DNA from 2 places in the Sphingomonas sp. GW822-FHT03G08 genome. Region 2 is predicted to be linked to the other one. Evidence: riboswitches for the same ligand, from Rfam matches in the RefSeq annotation. Region 2 holds a riboswitch; the other holds the start of a gene.
The links. Region 2 has a riboswitch for cobalamin ahead of AC1RJ5_RS11340 (TonB-dependent receptor plug domain-containing protein). Riboswitches for the same ligand answer to the same signal wherever they lie in the genome.
Positions count from the first base shown of each region.

Region 1: it holds a riboswitch for cobalamin, as region 2 does, so the genes downstream of both, metE (5-methyltetrahydropteroyltriglutamate--homocysteine S-methyltransferase) here and AC1RJ5_RS11340 (TonB-dependent receptor plug domain-containing protein) in region 2, are expected to answer to the same signal.

Region 1 covers NZ_JBXAMZ010000001.1:1,008,962-1,018,125, reverse strand. The annotation lists gene AC1RJ5_RS04400 (YqgE/AlgH family protein) at 1-117, shown strand, start outside; gene AC1RJ5_RS04395 (hypothetical protein) at 122-643, opposite strand; gene metE (5-methyltetrahydropteroyltriglutamate--homocysteine S-methyltransferase) at 784-3,084, opposite strand; cobalamin riboswitch at 3,198-3,398, opposite strand; gene AC1RJ5_RS04385 (WG repeat-containing protein) at 3,577-4,098, opposite strand; gene ahcY (adenosylhomocysteinase) at 4,265-5,668, shown strand; gene AC1RJ5_RS04375 (TonB-dependent receptor plug domain-containing protein) at 5,899-8,889, shown strand; gene AC1RJ5_RS04370 (PAS domain-containing sensor histidine kinase) at 9,004-9,164, shown strand, end outside.
Region 2 covers NZ_JBXAMZ010000001.1:2,454,238-2,463,401, reverse strand. The annotation lists gene AC1RJ5_RS11360 (histidine phosphatase family protein) at 1-338, opposite strand, end outside; gene cobT (nicotinate-nucleotide--dimethylbenzimidazole phosphoribosyltransferase) at 335-1,348, opposite strand; gene AC1RJ5_RS11350 (DUF1636 domain-containing protein) at 1,345-1,752, opposite strand; gene AC1RJ5_RS11345 (hypothetical protein) at 1,752-2,288, opposite strand; gene AC1RJ5_RS11340 (TonB-dependent receptor plug domain-containing protein) at 2,303-4,264, opposite strand; cobalamin riboswitch at 4,406-4,589, opposite strand; gene AC1RJ5_RS11335 (phytanoyl-CoA dioxygenase family protein) at 4,588-5,280, opposite strand; gene AC1RJ5_RS11330 (ABC transporter ATP-binding protein) at 5,277-6,050, opposite strand; gene AC1RJ5_RS11325 (FecCD family ABC transporter permease) at 6,044-7,036, opposite strand; gene AC1RJ5_RS11320 (ABC transporter substrate-binding protein) at 7,033-7,890, opposite strand; gene cobO (cob(I)yrinic acid a,c-diamide adenosyltransferase) at 7,890-8,498, opposite strand; gene AC1RJ5_RS11310 (TonB-dependent receptor plug domain-containing protein) at 8,519-9,164, opposite strand, start outside.

The sequences.
Region 1 (9,164 bases), 1.4 Mb from region 2:
ACCGCCGGCACGCCCGACCTGATCTATGACATCGACGCCGAGGACCGCTGGGCAGTCGCCTTTGCCGGCGCCGGCATCGATCCCCGCCTGCTCTCGAACAGCGCGGGGACCGCCTGACGCCCTAGTGCGTCGGGTCCGCCGGCGTCTCGTCGTCGCCGCGGACATAGACCTTGCCTTCCAGCACCTTGATCCGCACCACCGTGTCCTGGTGCGGGGTCGAGCAGAAGCTGCCGGTGGTGTTGACGTCCATCTTCTCGTGCGTGTCGCGCTGGCGCAGCACGAAGCGTACCGGCAGCGCGCAGGTCTTCGGCCCGCCATTCTTGAAGCGCAGCGTCGCCTTCAGCGGCTCCAGCGCATTGCCCATCTGGTTGTCGCTCCAGCGCGGCGAGCGGCCCGGGCTGGCGGAATCGACATAGAAGCCGACCACGTCGTAATTCGCGGTCTCGTTGATGATGACCATGCAGCCGAGCTTCCAGCAGTTGACCTTCACCTGCTCGGGATAGTTGCGCATCATCGCTGCCCAGGCCCGCGCGTCGCCGCCGGGGTCGCCGACATCGCGGATGATGCCGGCGCTGTCCTGCGCAAGGGCAGGCAGGCTGGGGGCGAGCGAAAGGAGCAACGCAGACGCAAGGAACCTGAGCATGGGTGAACTCGCAATGTGGATTGTGACGCGAGCCACGATTTGCCCGGTCCCGCGGCTTTCGTCACCGCCCAAAAATTGGGGTACCACCATTTCCGGCGGAGTTACCGCCCGACCGTACCACAGCCGGGCGGTACCAATTGTCAGGCCGGCTCGGCCACGCGGACGCGCAGCGCCCGTGCCGCGGCGACCATCGCGTCGATCGCCGGCTTCACTTCCTCCCATTTGCGGGTCTTGAGCCCGCAATCGGGGTTCACCCACAATTGCTCGGGCGCGAGGTGCGCCTGGGCGAGCTTCATCAGTTCGACCATCTCGTCCTGTGTCGGCACGCGCGGCGCGTGGATGTCGTACACGCCCGGCCCGATCGCGCTCGGGTAGCGATAGGCGGCGAAGCCCTCGAGCAGCTCCATCTGCGAGCGCGCGGTCTCGATCGAGATCACATCGGTATCCATCGCGCCGATCGCCGGCAGGATGTCGTTGAACTCCGAATAGCACATGTGGGTGTGGATCTGCGTCGCGTCAGCCACGCCCGCCGCGGTCAGGCGGAAGGCATCGACCGCCCAGTCGAGATAGGCATCCCAGTCGCGCCGGCGCAGCGGCATGCCCTCGCGCAGCGCCGCTTCGTCGATCTGGATCGCCTTGCAGCCAGCCGCTTCCAGGTCGAGCACTTCGTCGCGGATCGCCAGCGCGATCTGCTGGCACGATGCCGAACGCGGCTGGTCGTCGCGCACGAAGCTCCAGTTGAGGATCGTCACCGGGCCGGTGAGCATGCCCTTCATCGGCTTGTCGGTGAGCGACTGCGCATAGCGCCACCACTCCACCGTCATCGGCTCAGGCCGCGAGACATCGCCATAGAGGATCGGCGGCCGCACGCAGCGCGAGCCATAGGACTGGACCCAGCCATTTACCGTGAAGGCGAAGCCGGCGAGCTGCTCGCCGAAATACTGGACCATATCGTTCCGCTCGAACTCGCCGTGGACCAGCATGTCGAGCCCGGCTTCCTCCTGCCAGCGGATCGTCCGCTCGGTCTCCTCGCGCAGGAACTGTTCGTATGCGGCGCTGTCGAGATTGCCGCGATTATGCTCGGCCCGGGCGTGGCGCACTTCGGCGGTCTGCGGGAAGGAGCCGATCGTGGTGGTCGGGAAGGGCGGCAGGTCGAGGACCTCCGCCTGCACCACGGTGCGCTCGGCATAGGGCGAGGTCCGCTCGCGCATCGCCGCGCTAACCGCCGCCATCCGCGCCGCGACCTTCGGATCGTGGATGCGCGGCGAGACCTTGCGCGCCGCAGCCGCCGCACCCGATGCGGTGAGCTTCGCGGCCACCCATTCGCGCCCGCCATTGAGCGCGTCCTTGAGCGTCGCCAGCTCGTCGATCTTCTGCACGGCAAAGGCGAGCCACTGCTTCACTTCGTCGTCGAGCTTCGGCTCCAGCGCCAGGTCCACCGGCACATGGAGCAGCGAGCAGGACGGCGCGATCACCAGGTCGCGCGTCGCTGCGATCGGCTCGATCCGGTCGAGCAGCCTCTCCAGGTCGGCCCGCCAGATGTTGCGTCCGTCGATCACGCCGAGCGACAGCAGCAGTCCCTTGGGCGCAGCGACCAGTATCTTGTCGAGCTGGTCCGGCGCGCGGACGAGATCGAGGTGCAGCCCGGCCACCGGCAGGTTGACCGCCAGCGTGAGGTTGTCCTCCAGCGCCCCGAAATAGGTGGCGAGCATGATCTTGAGGCCGAGGCGCGGAAGCTTGGCATAGGCGCGGGTGATCGCGGCGCGCTGGCGCTCGCTCAGGTCGGTGACGAGGATCGGCTCGTCGATCTGCACCCATTCGGCCCCGGCATGCTGCAGCTGGGTCAGCACCGCCGAATAGAGACCCAGCACTTCGTCGAGGAAATCGAAGGGATCGATATCGCGGCCCTTGGCCAGGCTCAGCCAGGTGACCGGCCCGAGTAGCACCGGCCGCGTCTCGTAGCCGAGCGCCCTGGCCTCGCGATATTCGTCGACGATTTTGGCGGAGGAGAGGGCGAGCTTCTGCCCGGCGACCAGCTCGGGCACCATGTAATGATAATTGGTGTCGAACCATTTGGTCATTTCCTGCGCGGTGTGGCCATGGCCATGCGCGCAGCCGCCAGTCTCCCCGGTCGTGCCGCGCGCCATCGCGAAATAGGTGCCGAGGTCGGCGGTGCCGGCGGCGACGCCGTAGCGCTCCGGGATCGCGCCCAGCATCAGACTGGTGTCGAGCACATGGTCGTAGAAGGAGAAGTCGTTCGACGGCAGCCAGTCGACTCCGATCGCGGCCTGGCGGGCCCAGGCGGCGGCGCGCAGCCCCGCGGCGGAATCTAGCAGTTCGGCTTCGGTGGACTTGCCGCTCCAGAACTTCTCCAGAGCGAATTTCAGCTCGCGTCGCGGACCGATCCGCGGAAAGCCGAGCGTGGCAACAGTGACGGTCATGGTCTTCATACCCCGATGAAGGGCGGGGGAGACCGGCATGGACACGCACACGCACCGCGAACGAATAGCCCGGCCGCGGCAAGCAGGCGGCCAGACCGGGCACCCCGCCGGTGGACGTTATCGCGTCAAAGGCAGGTCTCCTGGCTCACGGGTCAGCGCGGACGATCCGTCTTCCCAGGGTTGCCCCCAGTGACATGCTGGACCGCCGCTCGCCGCTTACAGTTGCGGGGGCAGCGCCGGAATCGCACCGGCTTCCCGTCTTAGCTTCCGCGCGGATTTGGCCCGGCGGAAGAACCTCGACCGCTTAAGCATCCGCCTGCCGGGGTGGTTCGTCAAGGGTGATATAAAGAATTCTTTATATGATGGTTTCGGGAGAGCCTCTATTCCGTCATGCTGAACTTGTTTCAGCATCCACCTCTACCCCAGCGATACCGCTCGAGGCGCGTTGGACCCTGAAACAAGTTCAGGGTGACGGAGGATTGGAAGCGGAAATCACCGCTTCCCAGCCAGTTCCCGCCCAAGCCGGTCCACCCGCAGCCACCGCCCGCCGGTGTACCAGTGATGCTCGCCGTCCCCGGTCAGCGTGCATCCGATGCAAACTTCGGCGACACCCTTCTCGAACGGCATCGCCCCGTCGTATCGCCGCGCGATCACCAGGTGCAGCGCGCGGTCGATATAGCCGATCTTGCCGTTCCATTCGGAACGTGCACGCCCGTCGACGAAGGGATCGGCGCCATTGTCCATCGCCATCACCGGCGCGCTGCGGCCGTCGCGGGCGACATAATGGAAGCTCTTGCCGACATGGACGGTAGCCAGTCCATCCCGGTCATGGTCGAGCTTCATCCGATGCGCCGGCGCCAGCCGGATCGTGCCGTCGGCGTCCTGCGCCGCGCAGTCCGGGAAGGTGTCGAGCTCGCCGCCGCGCGGGGCGTAGAAGCAGGGGAGGGGGTAGCGCTGCTGAGCCGGTTCGGCGGGTGTCGCGAGCGTCACGAGCGGAAGAAACAGCCAGTGCATGGGGCGAGGCTATCATGGCGCTGTGCCTCGCACAAAGACCGGCTCGCCGTGACATATAAAGATATCTTTATATCGGGATTGCGCGGCCAGGGCGAAGCCTGTAGGGCGCCCGCATCCGCCGCCGGTGATTCCCGGCGCGTAACCGATTCACATCTGGAGACAGCTCGTGGCTACCGTGCTCGACAAGGACTATGTCATCAAGGACCTTTCGCTTGCCGCCTTTGGCCGCAAGGAAATCGAGATCGCCGAGACCGAAATGCCGGGCCTGATGGCGCTCCGCGCCGAGTTCGGTGCTTCGAAGCCTCTCAAGGGCGCGCGCATCACCGGTTCGCTGCACATGACGATTCAGACCGCCGTGCTGATCGAGACCCTCAAGGAACTCGGCGCCGAGCTGCGCTGGGCGACCTGCAACATCTACTCGACCCAGGACCATGCCGCGGCCGCCATCGCCGAGGCCGGCATCCCCGTCTTCGCCGTCAAGGGCGAGACGCTCGAAGAATATTGGGATTACGTCATCCGCATCTTCGACTGGGGCCAGGACCAGACCTGCAACATGATCCTCGACGACGGTGGCGACGCCACCATGTTCGCGCTGTGGGGCGCGCGCGTCGAGGCGGGTGAGGAACTGTTCACCCCGTCGAACGAAGAGGAAGAGATCTTCGTCGCCACGCTGAAGCGCTTCCTTGCCGAGCGTCCGGGCTACCTCACCAAGACCGTCGCCACGATCAAGGGCGTCTCGGAAGAGACCACCACCGGCGTGCACCGCCTGTACGAGCTGTCGAAGAAGGGCAAGCTCCCGTTCCCGGCGATCAACGTCAACGACAGCGTCACCAAGTCGAAGTTCGACAACCTCTATGGCTGCAAGGAATCGCTGGTCGACGCGATCCGTCGCGCCACCGACGTGATGCTCGCCGGCAAGGTCGCCTGCGTCGCCGGCTTCGGTGACGTCGGCAAGGGTTCGGCCGCGTCGCTCCGCAACGGCGGTGCCCGCGTTCTGGTCACCGAGATCGACCCGATCTGCGCGCTGCAGGCGGCGATGGAGGGCTATGAAGTCGTGACGATGGAAGAGGCCGCCACCCGCGCCGACATCTTCGTCACCGCCACCGGCAACGAAGCCGTGCTCACCGTCGACCACATGCGCGCGATGAAGAACATGGCGATCGTCTCGAACATCGGCCACTTCGACAGCGAGATCGAGATCGCCGGCCTGGCGAACTTCAAGTGGACCGAGATCAAGCCGCAGGTCGACGAAGTCGAGTTCCCGGATGGCAAGAAGATCATCGTGCTGTCGAAGGGCCGTCTGGTGAACCTCGGCAACGCGACCGGCCACCCGTCGTTCGTGATGTCGTCGTCCTTCACCAACCAGGTCCTCGCCCAGATCGAGCTGTGGACCAAGTCGGACGAGTACAAGAACGACGTGTACGTCCTGCCGAAGCACCTCGACGAGAAGGTCGCGGCGCTGCACCTCGACAAGCTCGGCGTGAAGCTGACCAAGCTGACCCAGAAGCAGGCGGACTATATCGGCGTCACCGTCGAGGGTCCGTTCAAGCCGGATCACTATCGCTACTGATCCTTCGCCGTCAGGCGAATGAAAGGGCCGCGCTTCCCCCCCGGGAGGCGCGGCCTTTTTCGTTGGCGCGGGCCGACTGCCGTACTGTTGTAATCTCGCAACACGCCGCAACAAACTGTTGTCGCAAGGCAACCAAAACCCGCATTTCCGCGTCATGGCAAAGTCAGGGACAAAAGCCGGCAACAATCGGCTCCGAGGTCGCACGGTCAGTTTATTAAAGGGGATGTATCATGCGTAGCTCTTGTGCGCTCACCCGGCGCGGCCTGTCCTTTACCGCGTCGGTCGCCGTTCTTGCTCTAGCCCAGATCGCCACGCCGGCAGCCGCGCAGACCGCGGACCAGACGCCGGCGCCCGCCGAGGCGCAGGCCGCGGTTCCGGAACAGGCCGATCAGGCCGCGCCGCAGGAAGGCGCCATCGTCGTCACCGGTTCGCGTATCCGCCGCCAGGATTTCGAGACGCCGAACCCGGTCGTGACCCTGGGCGCCCAGACGCTCCAGGAATCGGGCACCACCAACCTCACCGACTTCCTCACCGGCTATCCGGCGCTGCAGGGCTCGGCGACTTCGGGCAACAACTCGGGTGACCGCGCCGGCATCGGCTATACCGGCCTCAACCTGCTCGACCTGCGCAATCTCGGCACCCAGCGCACGCTGGTGCTGGTCGACGGCCGCCGCCACGTCTCGGGCGTGCCGGGCACCGCGTCGGTCGACATCAACACCATCCCGAACGACCTGGTCGAGCGCATCGAAGTGCTCACCGGCGGCGCCTCGGCCATCTACGGTGCCGACGGCGTCAGCGGCGTCGTCAACTTCATCATGAAGAAGAACTTCCAGGGCATCAGCGCCCGCGCCCAGGCGGGCATCTCCGAATATGGCGATGCCGGCCAGCGCATGTTCTCGATCACCGCCGGCAAGAACTTCGCCGACGGCCGCGGCAACATCGCCATCGCCTATGAATATGGCGAGGAGGATCGCCTCGATTCGCACGATCGCCAGCGCTACAGCGGCACCAACCAGGTCGGCTTCTATCGCAACCCGAACGGCACCACGCCCACCTATGTGCCGCTCAACGACATCCGCTATTTCGACACCGCGCGTCAGGGCGGCATCGATCTCGATTTCGACGGCCTGCCCGACTATTTTGTCGGCGCCAACGGCCTGACCCCCTATGATCCGGGCAAGTTCGTGCGCACCGCCTTCCAGCAGGGCGGCAGCGGCACGCTGGTCTCCGACTATGGCAACGACCTGCTGCCGGAAGTGAGCCGCCATGTCGTCAACGCGATCGCGCATTTCGACGTCAGCCCGGCATTCTCGGTCTTCGCCGAGGCGAAGTACGCGCGCACGCACAGCTATTCGCTCGCCCAGCCGACCTTCGACTATTACCTCCTGATCCCGGAGGATAACCCCTATATCCCGGCCGCGCTGCGGCCGCTGATCGCCGCCACCGGCAATGGCGGCGTGCTGATGAACCGCGACAATTTCGATTTCGGGCAGCGCGGTGAGGACATCACCCGCGAGACCTATCGTGGCGTGTTCGGCGTGCGGGGCGACCTGAGCAGCCACCTCAACTACGAAGTGTCGTACACCTATGGCCGCACCGACGTGTCGAGCCGCTACCTGAACGACATCCTCGACGACCGCTTCTATGCCGCGATCGACGTGGTGCAGGGCGCGAACGGCCCGACCTGCCGCGTCAACGTCAACCCGGCCTGGACGCCCGACCAGCCCTATGCGAGCCGCGACGTCTTCTCGCCGACCACCTTCCGTCCGGGCGAGTGCGTGCCGCTCAACCTGTTCGGCGAGGGCGCCGGCAGCCAGGCGGCCTATAACTGGATCAAGGCCGACACGCTCGATCGCGCCCGCATCCAGCAGCACGTCGCCACCGCCTATCTGTCGGGCGACCTTGGCGGCCTGTTCACCATGCCGGGCGGTGGCCAGGTCGGCTTCTCGGTCGGCGCGGAATATCGCAAGGAAAAGAGCAGCTTCACCGCCGATCCGCTGGCGGCGCAGGGCCTGACTTTCGCCAACTCGCTCAGCAATGATGGCGGCGAATATGACGTGAAGGAAGTGTTCGGCGAGCTCAACGTGCCGCTGCTCACCGACACCATCGTCCACCGCCTCGAAGTGGGCGGCGCGGTGCGCTTCTCCGACTATTCGTCGATCGGCCACACCACCACCTGGAAGCTTGATGGCAAGTTCGCGCCGGTGCGCGACATCACCTTCAACGGCACCTATTCGAAGGCGGTGCGCGCGCCGAACATCGGCGAGCTCTATGCGGGCAATTCGCAGACCTTCGAGTTCATCACCGATCCGTGCCTCCCGGCCGAGATCCAGTTCGGTACCCAGTATCGCGCGGCGAACTGCCAGGCGCTGCTGAGCTCGCTGGGTGCCAACCCGGCGACCTATACCGACGCGCGCTCGACCAACCTGCCGGGCTTCGCCGGCGGCAACCCGAACCTGAAGCAGGAAGAGGCGACGACCTGGACCGCCGGCGTGGTGCTCCAGCCGAGCTTCATCCCGGGCCTGTCGCTGCGTGCCGACTGGTATGACATCAAGCTGAAGAACGCGATCAACCAGGTCACCTCGCAGCAGCTCGCCGAGCTCTGCGTCGACCAGCCGACGCTCAGCAACCCGTTCTGCGCGGGCATCACCCGTCAGAACGGCGCGACCGGCAACGCCGCGGCGGGCAACATCGTCAGCTTCAACGTCGTGCCGCAGAACGTGGCGCAGTTCCGCACCGCGGGCCTCGACGTGAACTTCAACTACCGCCTGAAGACCGACAATGCCGGCACCTTCAGCCTGAGCGTGGTCGGCAACTATCTCGATCGCCTCGAGTTCATCGGCACCCCGGGCGCCGATGTGACCAACTCGCGCGGCGAGACCTATGCCCCGAAGTACACGGTCAACGCCGATCTCACCTGGCAGCTGGGCGGGTTCACCGCGAACTACGGCATCCTGTGGTTCGACAAGACCTCGCGCTACACCAACCAGCAGATGGCCGGCGATCCGACCATCGTCGCGGAGGAATACAAGTACCTCAAGCAGCGTTGGCAGCACGATATCTACCTGAGCTACGATATCGACCAGCGCTTCCAGATCTATGGCGGCGTGCGCAACCTGTTCGGCCAGATGCCCGAACTCGGCACGCGCATCTATCCGGTCAACGCCGTCGGCCGCTTCGGCTATGTCGGCGCCAAGGTGAAGCTGCCGAACCTGTTCTGATCGGCAACTTCGCCCTGAAGCGAAAAAAGGAAGGGCCCGGCGGCATGCCGGGCCCTTTTCGTTTGGCGACAAACTGTCCTAAGGGACGGAGATGATCCCCCGGAACGGCGCGCTTTGATCCACATCACGCAATCGGCCGCGGTGCTCGCGGGCGCGGCGCTGGCGTTGCTGGTGATCGGCGGCGTCTGGGCGCTGTTCGCCGGCCTGCGTGCCCGTGCCGACGCGACCTCGATCGCCGAGGCCAATGCCCGGCTCGCCGCGCTGGTCAGCGGTTC
Region 2 (9,164 bases):
CCGCCGGGCGGCGGATTGGCGTCGGGGTCTTCCCAGAAGCGCAGCATCGCGCCGGACTCGACCTCGTCCGGCGCCAACCCGTCCCAGACCCCGAAATCGAGTTCGCGCCAGCGCGGGTCGACAGCGGGCCAGATCCTGCCGGCGTCGGCGATCGCGGCGGCGGCGTGGCGCGCGCGCTGGAGATCGGAACTGACGATGCGCTCAATATCCAGACCGGCAGCACGCGCGACGCAGGCGGCGATCCCTTCGGGTGTCGATCCGCAATCGGTGCGCCCCATCAGCCGTCCGGGCAAAGCCGGTGCACCGTGGCGCAGCAGATGCAGTGTCCAGGGCGTCACAGCTTGGCGGCGACCTGTGCCTCGGCAAATGTCGCCATCTGGTTGTGCGCGGCCAGTGCGGAGCGGATCAGGTTCACCGCGAGCGCTCCGCCGCTGCCTTCGCCGAGCCGCATGCCGAGTTCGAGCAGCGGGTCGAGGCCGAGCCTGGCGAGCAGCCGGACATGGCCGGGCTCCGCCGAGACATGGCCGGCGATGCAATGATCGGTGATCTCGACATTGTCGGCCGCGAGCGGGGCCACGGCCGCGCTGCTGATGAAGCCGTCGAGCACCACGGGGATGCCGAGCTGCCGGGCGTGCAACACGGCACCGGCGATCGCCGCGATCTCGCGCCCGCCGACCCGGCGCAGCGTCTCGAAGGCGTCCGCCGGCCCATCGGCGTGGAAGGCGCGTGCACGCTCCACGACCGCGGTCTTGCGGGCGATACCTTCGGCATCGACGCCGGTGCCCGGGCCGATCCACTCTGCCGCGGTGCCGCCAAAGGCGCGCAGGCAGAGCGCGGCGGCGGCGGTGGAATTGCCGATGCCCATCTCGCCTACGGTGAGCAGGTCAAGGTCGTTGCCCACTACGGCTGCACCGGCGTTGAGCGCGGCAAGGCACTCGGCCTCGGTCATTGCCGGGGCGATGGTGAAATCGGCGGTGGGGGTGTCGAGATCGAGCGCGGTCACTTCGAGCTCAAGGCCGGCCGCGCCGGACAGGGCGTTGATCGCCGCGCCGCCGGCCTCGAAATTGGCGACCATCTGGACGGTCACGCTGGCCGGGAAGGCACTGACGCCGTGGACGGTCACGCCGTGGTTGCCGGCGAAGATCGCGGTACGGGCGCGCTTGATAGTGGGGCGCGGATTGCCCTGCCAGCCGGCGATAAAGACCGCGAGCTCCTCGAGCCGGCCGAGCGAGCCTGCCGGCTTGGTCAGCTCGGCCTGGCGGGCGCGCGCCGCAGCGATGGCGCCTTCGTCCGGAACACAAAGATCGGCGAGCGCGACACGGAAATCGGCGGGCGAGGCGAAGATCATTCTGCGACGAATCCTGGGGGCGGGGTGCGCGTGATGAAATGGCCCTTAATTCCCTCGGGCCAGGCGGAATAGGGGACACGGCCATGCTCGCTGGCTGCATAGTGCACGGCATAGTCGAGAATGGCGCGTGCGCTGTCCTCGTCGGGCGTGAACCGGCCCAGGACATAGCCGACCTTGTCGGGCGCGCGCAGATGGACGGTGCAGTGATCGGTGCAGGCGAACAGACACGGCATTTCCTGCACTGCGACACCGGCATAGCGCGGATCCTTCGCCTGCACGGCCCGGAGCGCCGCAACCAGCCGGGCGCCGCCGCGCACGCCTGCGCCATCCTCGCGGGAGTCCGCGGAATGGCGACAGGTGTTGCAGGCGACGACCGCCGGGCCGTCCGCGACGCGGGTAAGCATCAGGCGGTGGCCAGCTTGCCGCCCGGCGCCGGCACCCCGAGCGCGACCAGCAGCCGGTAAAAGGCATAGAGCCCGATCAGGATCGCACCGTTGCGCAGGAACTGGTCGAGCGAATAGCCGGGGTGAAGCGTGATTGCCACGCCGCCCAGCATCGCCGCCCAGCACAGGGTGACCAGCTTGCCGGCAACGAACGCCGCGACATAGGCGATGGCCAGTTTCGCGACGGTCGATTGGATTCGGAGCTGGCCGAGCGCGGCATAGGCGCCGATCGCCGATCCGGCCGCCGCGGTGCCGAGCCCGACGCCCCAGAGGAGCGTCTTGGGGTCATGCGGATAGTGGAGGAACAGGAAGCCGACCGCCTGGTTGGCGCCCCAGGCGGCGAGCGCCAGCGCGATCCCGTCGCGCCGGCGCATATGCACTGCCGCCAGCGCGGCGAGCGCCGCAACCGGAGCCGTGCAGGCAAGAGCGAAACTGGTCGCCATGCTCGCCAGGGTAAGCAGCATGATCCACAGCGTGGATGCGCGTGCCTGCGTCATATTGCCTTCTCCCATCAGAAGCGCCCGCGGATGCCGGCATAGATGCTGCGGCCCAGCGTGCCGTAGCGATAGGCGGTCATGTACTTCTCGTCGAACAGGTTCTCGGCGCGGGCGAACACGCTGAGATTGTCACCGGCCTTGAGCTCGGCGCGCAGGTCGACCAGCGTATAGTCGTCGAGCCTGGTGGTGTTCGCCGCATTGTCGAAGCTGTGGCCGGACCAGCGCACCGCCGCGGCGGTGGTCAGGCCGAACGGGAAGGCATAGCTGATCGAGCCGTTCGCGGTGTTCTGCGGGCGGCGCGGCAGCCACTTGCCGAAGGTCGCGGTGCCGGCCGAGCGATCCTCGGCGACGGTCCAGCTGTAGTTGCCGTCCAGGGTGAAGCCGCCCAGGTTGAGCGCGCCCGAAGCCTCGATGCCATGTGCTTCGGCACGCGAGACGTTCGAATAATAGCCGAAACGGCGCACGGTGGTGCTGCCCGGCACGAAGCAGAGCGGCACGGTCGAGGTCGTGGTGCAGCTGTTGAAGATGATCTGGCTGGTGGTCTTGCGCTCGAACCAGGTCGCGCCGAACACCAGCTTGCGGCCGAACAGCTGCTGCTCGACGCCGGCTTCCCAGCCCTTGGCCTGTTCCGGGTCCAGCGCAGTGTTCCCGTATTCGCTGAACTGCTGGTACAGCGAGGGCGCCTTGAAGCCTTCACCGTAGTTGGCCCGCAGGATTGTACCGGTCGGCAGGCGCCACACGCCGCCGGCCTGGAACAGGGTCTGCCCGCCGAAGCGGCTGTGATCGTCATAGCGGATGCCGCCGTTCAGGGTCAGGCCGGTGATCGGCTCGACGCTGAGCTGGGCATAGGCGCTGGTCAGCTCGGCCTCGCCGCGCGCAAAGGCCGGCAGAGGCGTTGCCAGCGACGCGGCGGGCGAGCGGCTGCGGAAGTCCGAATTCTCGTTCTCGACGCCGAACACCGCGGAGATCTGCTTCGTGAAGGCGAAGCTGCCCTGGTACTCGAAGCGCTTGTTCTTGCCGTCGGACTCGAAGCTCAACGGGCGGGCGCGGGTCGGGCCGTAGCTGTCGCGATCGGTGTCGGTATAGGCATAGGCGAAGCGGTTGCGGAAACGCCCGTCGAGCAGCGACAGGTTGATGCCCGCATAGCCGACAAACTCCTCGTTGGTCGAATAGTCGCTATTGTCGCCGCTGGTCGAATCGATCTCGGTACGGCCGTTCGAATAATAGCCGCGGACCTCGACGCTCAGGTTGCTGGTGAGCGTCAGCTCGGCGCGGCCGCTGGCGCTGCTGTTGGTGTAGCCATCGGCTTCCTTGCCGCCGAATTCAGGGGCGATCGCCGAGATGCCCGCGGTGGTGAAGCGCTGGCCGCCGATGCGCCAGGCGAGCGGGCCGGTCTTGCCGCCGATCGCAGCGCGGGCGCTGACCGTCTCGCGCGAGCCGGCCTCGATGTCGAAGCTGCCCTCGAGCGGCTTTTCGGGCGTGGCGGTGACGATGTTGACCACGCCGCCGATCGCCTGGCTGCCCCAGAGGATCGACTGGGGCCCACGCAGCACTTCGATGCGCGCGCTGTCACCGATCAGCATGTTGGCGAAGTTGTAGCCGCCGCCGGTGGCCGCCGGATCGTTGAGCTTCACGCCATCGATCACCACCACGGTCTGGTCGGATTCGGCGCCGCGGATGCGCAGCGAGGTCGAAGTGCCATAGCCGCCGTTGCGCGAGATGCTGATGCCGGGCGTGCGGAGCAGGAGTTCGGTCGCGCCGACATCCTGGCTGCGATCGATCGCGGCCTTGTCGAGCACGGTGATCGAGGCGGGAACCTGGTCGATGTTCACCGGCGCGCGGGTGGCGGTGACGACGATGTCGTCGTTGCTCTCGGTGGCGGCGGCATCGGGTGCGGCGGCCTGCTGCGCGAAGGCGGCGGGAGCTGCGGCGAGGGCGAGAACAGAAACGGAGAGACGGAAAACGGACTTCAGCATTATTCGACCCAATCGACATGCCGGGTACGCGCGGACGCTGCCGGGGCCATTGGGCGCGCACGACAGCGTCCGCGCATGCGCGCGGCCAACCTTGTCGTCGCTCGGGTTCACCCCCGTCCGTCCGGCACACCCTGTCCGCACGAAAGACGACCACGACGGGCAGGTCTCCTGGCTCGCGGGTCGATGCCGGTCGGCCGCCTTCTCGGGCTGCAACACCCAATGGCAAATGGCCGATGACTCACCGCTTACAGTTGCAGGGGCAGCCGGGGTTTTCCCGTTCCCTTTTCATCCCCGTCTCCGGGGAACCTGTCGCGGCGCTGCCCTTAGGCGGCCTTCATCCAGACGACAAGCGCGAAGCGTGCCTTGTCGGCCGGCAGCGTGCGGTGCGGCGTGAAGCGATCGAGGAACAGGACGGTGCCCGCCGGACATTCGGGCTGGAGCCGGGGCATGCCGGCGATCGCCTCGTCGGTGATCCGAAGGCCCTGGTCGGTCTCGCTGGCGAGCGGCGCGGGCTGGCGGCCGGGGATGATCTCCAGCCCGCCATTGCCGGGCCCGGCGTCGCAGAGCGGGATCCAGGCGGTGGTCCAGACCTGCCCGCACGAGGTGCCGTCGTCGCGGGCAACGTCCGAGTGCCAGGCGTGGCGGTGCTCGGGGAAGCTGGCGATGCTGGCGCGGATACGGACGACCTTGCCGGCCAGTTCGCGCTCGCTGAGCCGCTGGGCCTCGGCGAGCAGGCGCGGATCGTTGGCGATCTCCTGCAGCCTGGGGCCGCGATGCGCATCGGTGCAGATCGCGACGCGCAGCAGGTTCGCCTGGCTGCGGTCGCTCGCATAGATCCGGTCGAGCCGTTCGGCGAGCGGGACGTCGGGGCAGCTCTTGTCGAAGGGCAGGTAGAAGGCGTGCGACAGCCGGTCGATATGCTCGGCGATATCGGCCTGTGCGGCCTCGACCAGCGCGCGATCGAACAGTGGCAGGGCGGCATAGCCCTGTTCGCGGTAGAAGGCGGGATCGGTCATCGGCTGCGGCCCAAAGTGGTGATCGTCGGCCAGTCGCCGCTGAGCTCTACCTTCGCCTCGATGCCGTAGACCGACTTGAGATTGGCGGAAGTGAGAACTTCGGCGGGCGTCCCGTCGGCGACGACGGTGCCGCCGTCGATCAGCACCAGCCGGTCGCAGTAGCGTGCGGCCATGGTGAGGTCGTGGAGCACCGCGATCACCAGACCGCCGGCGCGGGCCTCGGACTGGAGCAGCTCCATCACGTCGATCTGGTGACCGGGATCGAGGCTGGCGAGCGGCTCGTCGGCGATCAGTGCGGGGGCTTCCACCGCGAGCGCGCGGGCGAGGAGGACGCGGGCGCGCTCGCCGCCCGAAAGCTCGGTGGCGGGGCGGTCGCGCAAGCCCCCGACATCGGCGCGCGCCATCGCCCGCTCGATCGCTGCGGTATCGGCCTCGCCGATCCGCGACATCGGCGCGAGATGCGGCAGGCGGCCAAGCTCGACCAGCCGCTCGACGGTGAGCGGCCAGTGCAGCGTCTGGCCCTGGGGGAGATAGGCGACACGCCTGGCCAGTTCCGCGCGCGCCATGCTCGCGACGTCGGCGTCATCGACAAGGATGCGCCCGCTATGCGGCACCAGCGCCAGCATCGCGCGGGCGAGGGTGGACTTGCCCGCACCATTGGGGCCGACGATGCCGGTGAGCGTGCCGGGCACGAAGGCTGCGCTGGCGTTTCGGACGACATGGCGCTTGCCGAGCGACACGCCGACCTGTTCGAGACGAATGTTCACCACAGGCGGCGCTCCCGCATCAGGTGGATCAGGAAGACCGGTACGCCGAGGAACGCGGTCACGACGCCGAGCTTGAGCTCGTTCTTGGTATCGATAAGCCGCACCGCGAGATCGGCGAAGGTGAGCAGGGCGGCGCCGCCGATCGCGGAGGGCAGCAGGATCGCCGAGGGGCTCCGGTCGGTGAGCGGGCGGACGAGATGCGGGACGATCAGGCCGACAAATCCGATCGCGCCCGATACCGCGACCGCGCCGCCGACGCCGATCGCGGTGCCGAGCAACAGGCGGATGCGGGTGCGCTGGATATCGACGCCGAGCGCCTGGGCGCCGTCCTCGCCGAGCGTCAGCGCATCGAGCGCGCGGCCGTCCCAGAAAAGCAGCAGCGCACCGATCGCGATGCAGGGATAGGCGATCCAGACATGTTCGAACGAGCGGTTCTCCAGGCTGCCGAGCAGCCAGGTCATGATCTCCATCGCCGCGAAGGGATTGGGCGAAAGGTTGAGCGCCAGGCTCACGCCCGCCGTGGCCAAGGTGGCGATGGCGATGCCGGCGAGGATCAGGGTGAGCGGGCTTTCCGAGCGTCCGGCAAGTGCGGACAGGCCGACCAGCGACAGCAGCGCGCCAAGCACCGCCAGTACGGGGAGTACGATCGGATGCAACTCGGCCAGCCCGAAATAGAGCGCCGCCACCGCGCCGAGCGACGCGGCGTTTGACGTGCCGAGCACCGAAGGCTCGGCGAGCGGGTTGCGCAGATACCCTTGCAGCGCCGCGCCGGCCAGGCCGAGCATCGCGCCGACGCCGAGGCCGAGCAGCATGCGCGGCAGGCGCAGTTCGAGCAGGATGGTGGAGGCGATGCGGTCACCATGCCCGGTAAAGGCGGCGAACATCCGGGCGAGTGACAGATGGACCGGGCCGAACAGCAAGGATCCGATCGCCGCGACGAGCGTGAGAGCGAGCAGGCCGCCGATCAACAAGGGACGGGATAGGGTCATCGGGCGTGGGTCCGATCCTGATAGCGGATAAGTTGGGTCGCCATCCCCTGGGCCGCCTCGACATAGGCGGGGCTGCCGCACACGGTCCATGCCTGGGGGATGGAGATACGGGGGATGTTGGCGATCGCCGGATGGTGGAGCATCTCGGTGCCCTGGTCGGCGATCTTGTCGGTGGCGCTCTCGACGATGAGGTAATCGGGGCCGGCCGCGACCATCTCCTCGAGGCTGAGCTGCGAGAGCGGCGGCTTGTCGAGCTTCGCTGCCAGGTTCACCAGTCCCATGCGCTGCATCAGGTCGTCGATCAGCGTGCCGGTGCCGGTCATGAAGCCGCGGCGCTGGTAATAGGCCGCGACCTTGCCGCCGCCGGGCTTGCCGATCCTGGCCAGCGCCGCCTGCATCCTCGCGACCAGTGCTTCACCGCGCTCGGGATGGCCGACCGCCACTGCTGTCTGGCGGATCGAGGCATAGATCTCATCGACCGTATTGGCGGTCTCGAGATCGAGCATGTTGTACTTGTGGCCCTTGAGCGCGCGCATCGCCGCGCTGCGCTTCGCCGGCATGCCGACGACCAGGTCGGGATCGATCGCAAGGATTTGCTCGGCCGAGTTCTTGAGCACCGGCAGACCGCGCGCCTTCATGGCCTCGCCCGACATCTCGGTGTCGGTGGCGTTGCGGGTGAGTCCGGCGATCTGGTTGCGATCGGCGAGCGCGAGAACGAGCTGATCGGCACACAGGTTGAGCGAGACGATCCGCTCGGGCTTGGTCGAGGGCGGCGCGGATGCGGGGGCGCTCGCCCAGAGCGCCGCGCCGCCCAGGGCGAGCAGCGGCAGGGCCAGGAGCTTGGCCGGAGCCATCAGAACTCGATCCCCGCCTGTGCCTTGACGTTCTGTTCACGGAAGGGGTGCTTCACCTGCGCCATCTCGGTGACGAGATCGGCGGCGTCGATCAGCGCCTGGGGGGCGTTGCGACCGGTGATGATGACATGCTTCATTGCAGGCTTCGCGGCGAGCGCCTCGAGCACTTCCTCGGTCGGCAGATAATCGTAGCGCAGCACGATGTTGAGCTCGTCGGCGATCACCATCGCGTATTCGGGATCGGCGATCATCCGCTTCACTTCTTCCCACGCCTCGCGCGCCACCGCGATGTCGCGGCTGCGGTCCTGCGTGTCCCAGGTGAAGCCCTCGCCCATCGGCTTGAATTCGATCAGGTCGGGGAAGCGGTCGAACACCGCCTTCTCGCCGGTGGCCATCGCGCCCTTCACGAACTGCACCATGCCAACCTTCATGCCGTGCCCGATCGCACGCACGGCCATGCCGAGCGCGGCGGAGGTCTTGCCCTTGCCCGGCCCGGTATGGACGATGATCAGGCCCTTCTCGACCGTCTTGGTGGCAAGCTTCTTGGCCTGGGCGACCTGAAGCTTCTTCATCTTGGCATTATGCTCTTCGTCGGTGCGCTGCTTCACGGCCGCTTCCCCCTGATGCTTCAGAACGCCACGCGGACGCCGCCATAGACGGCAGCACCCGGGGTCGCGAAGCTGAACACTTCCTCATAGTTCACGTCGAACAGGTTCTCGACGCGGCCGAATACCGAAAAGCGATCGGTCAGCTTGTACTGCGCGTTGAGATTGACCAGCGTGAAGGGCTTGAGCGACACGCGCACCGGCACATAGCTCGGGTCGGTATAGGCGACGTCGTCGATCCGGCCATTGTAGCGCACGGTCAGCGTGGTCGAGAAGCGCTCGTCCTTGCTGAAGAGCGTGGCGTTGAAGCTGGCAATGTCGCCGGGGCGGCGGACTTCGGTGACACCGTCCTCGGTAGCATCAAGATGCGTATAGACCGCCTCGATCTGCACTTGCCGGATCGGGCGCAGGCTGGCGGTGACTTCCACGCCGTGCTGCTTGGAATCGGTGGCGCGGTTGGCCGGCGTCGCGGTGTAGTTGGGCGCCGGATAGCTGGTGTAGATCTCGTCGGTCAGCTTAGAATCGAACCAGGTCGCGCCGATCACGGCCTTGCCGTCCCAGAAGCTCTGGTCGACGCCGACTTCCCAGCCCTCGGACTTCTCCGGCTTCAGGTCCGGATTGCCGATATAGGTGCCGCTCGAATAGCCGTAGAGCTCGTAATAGCCGGGG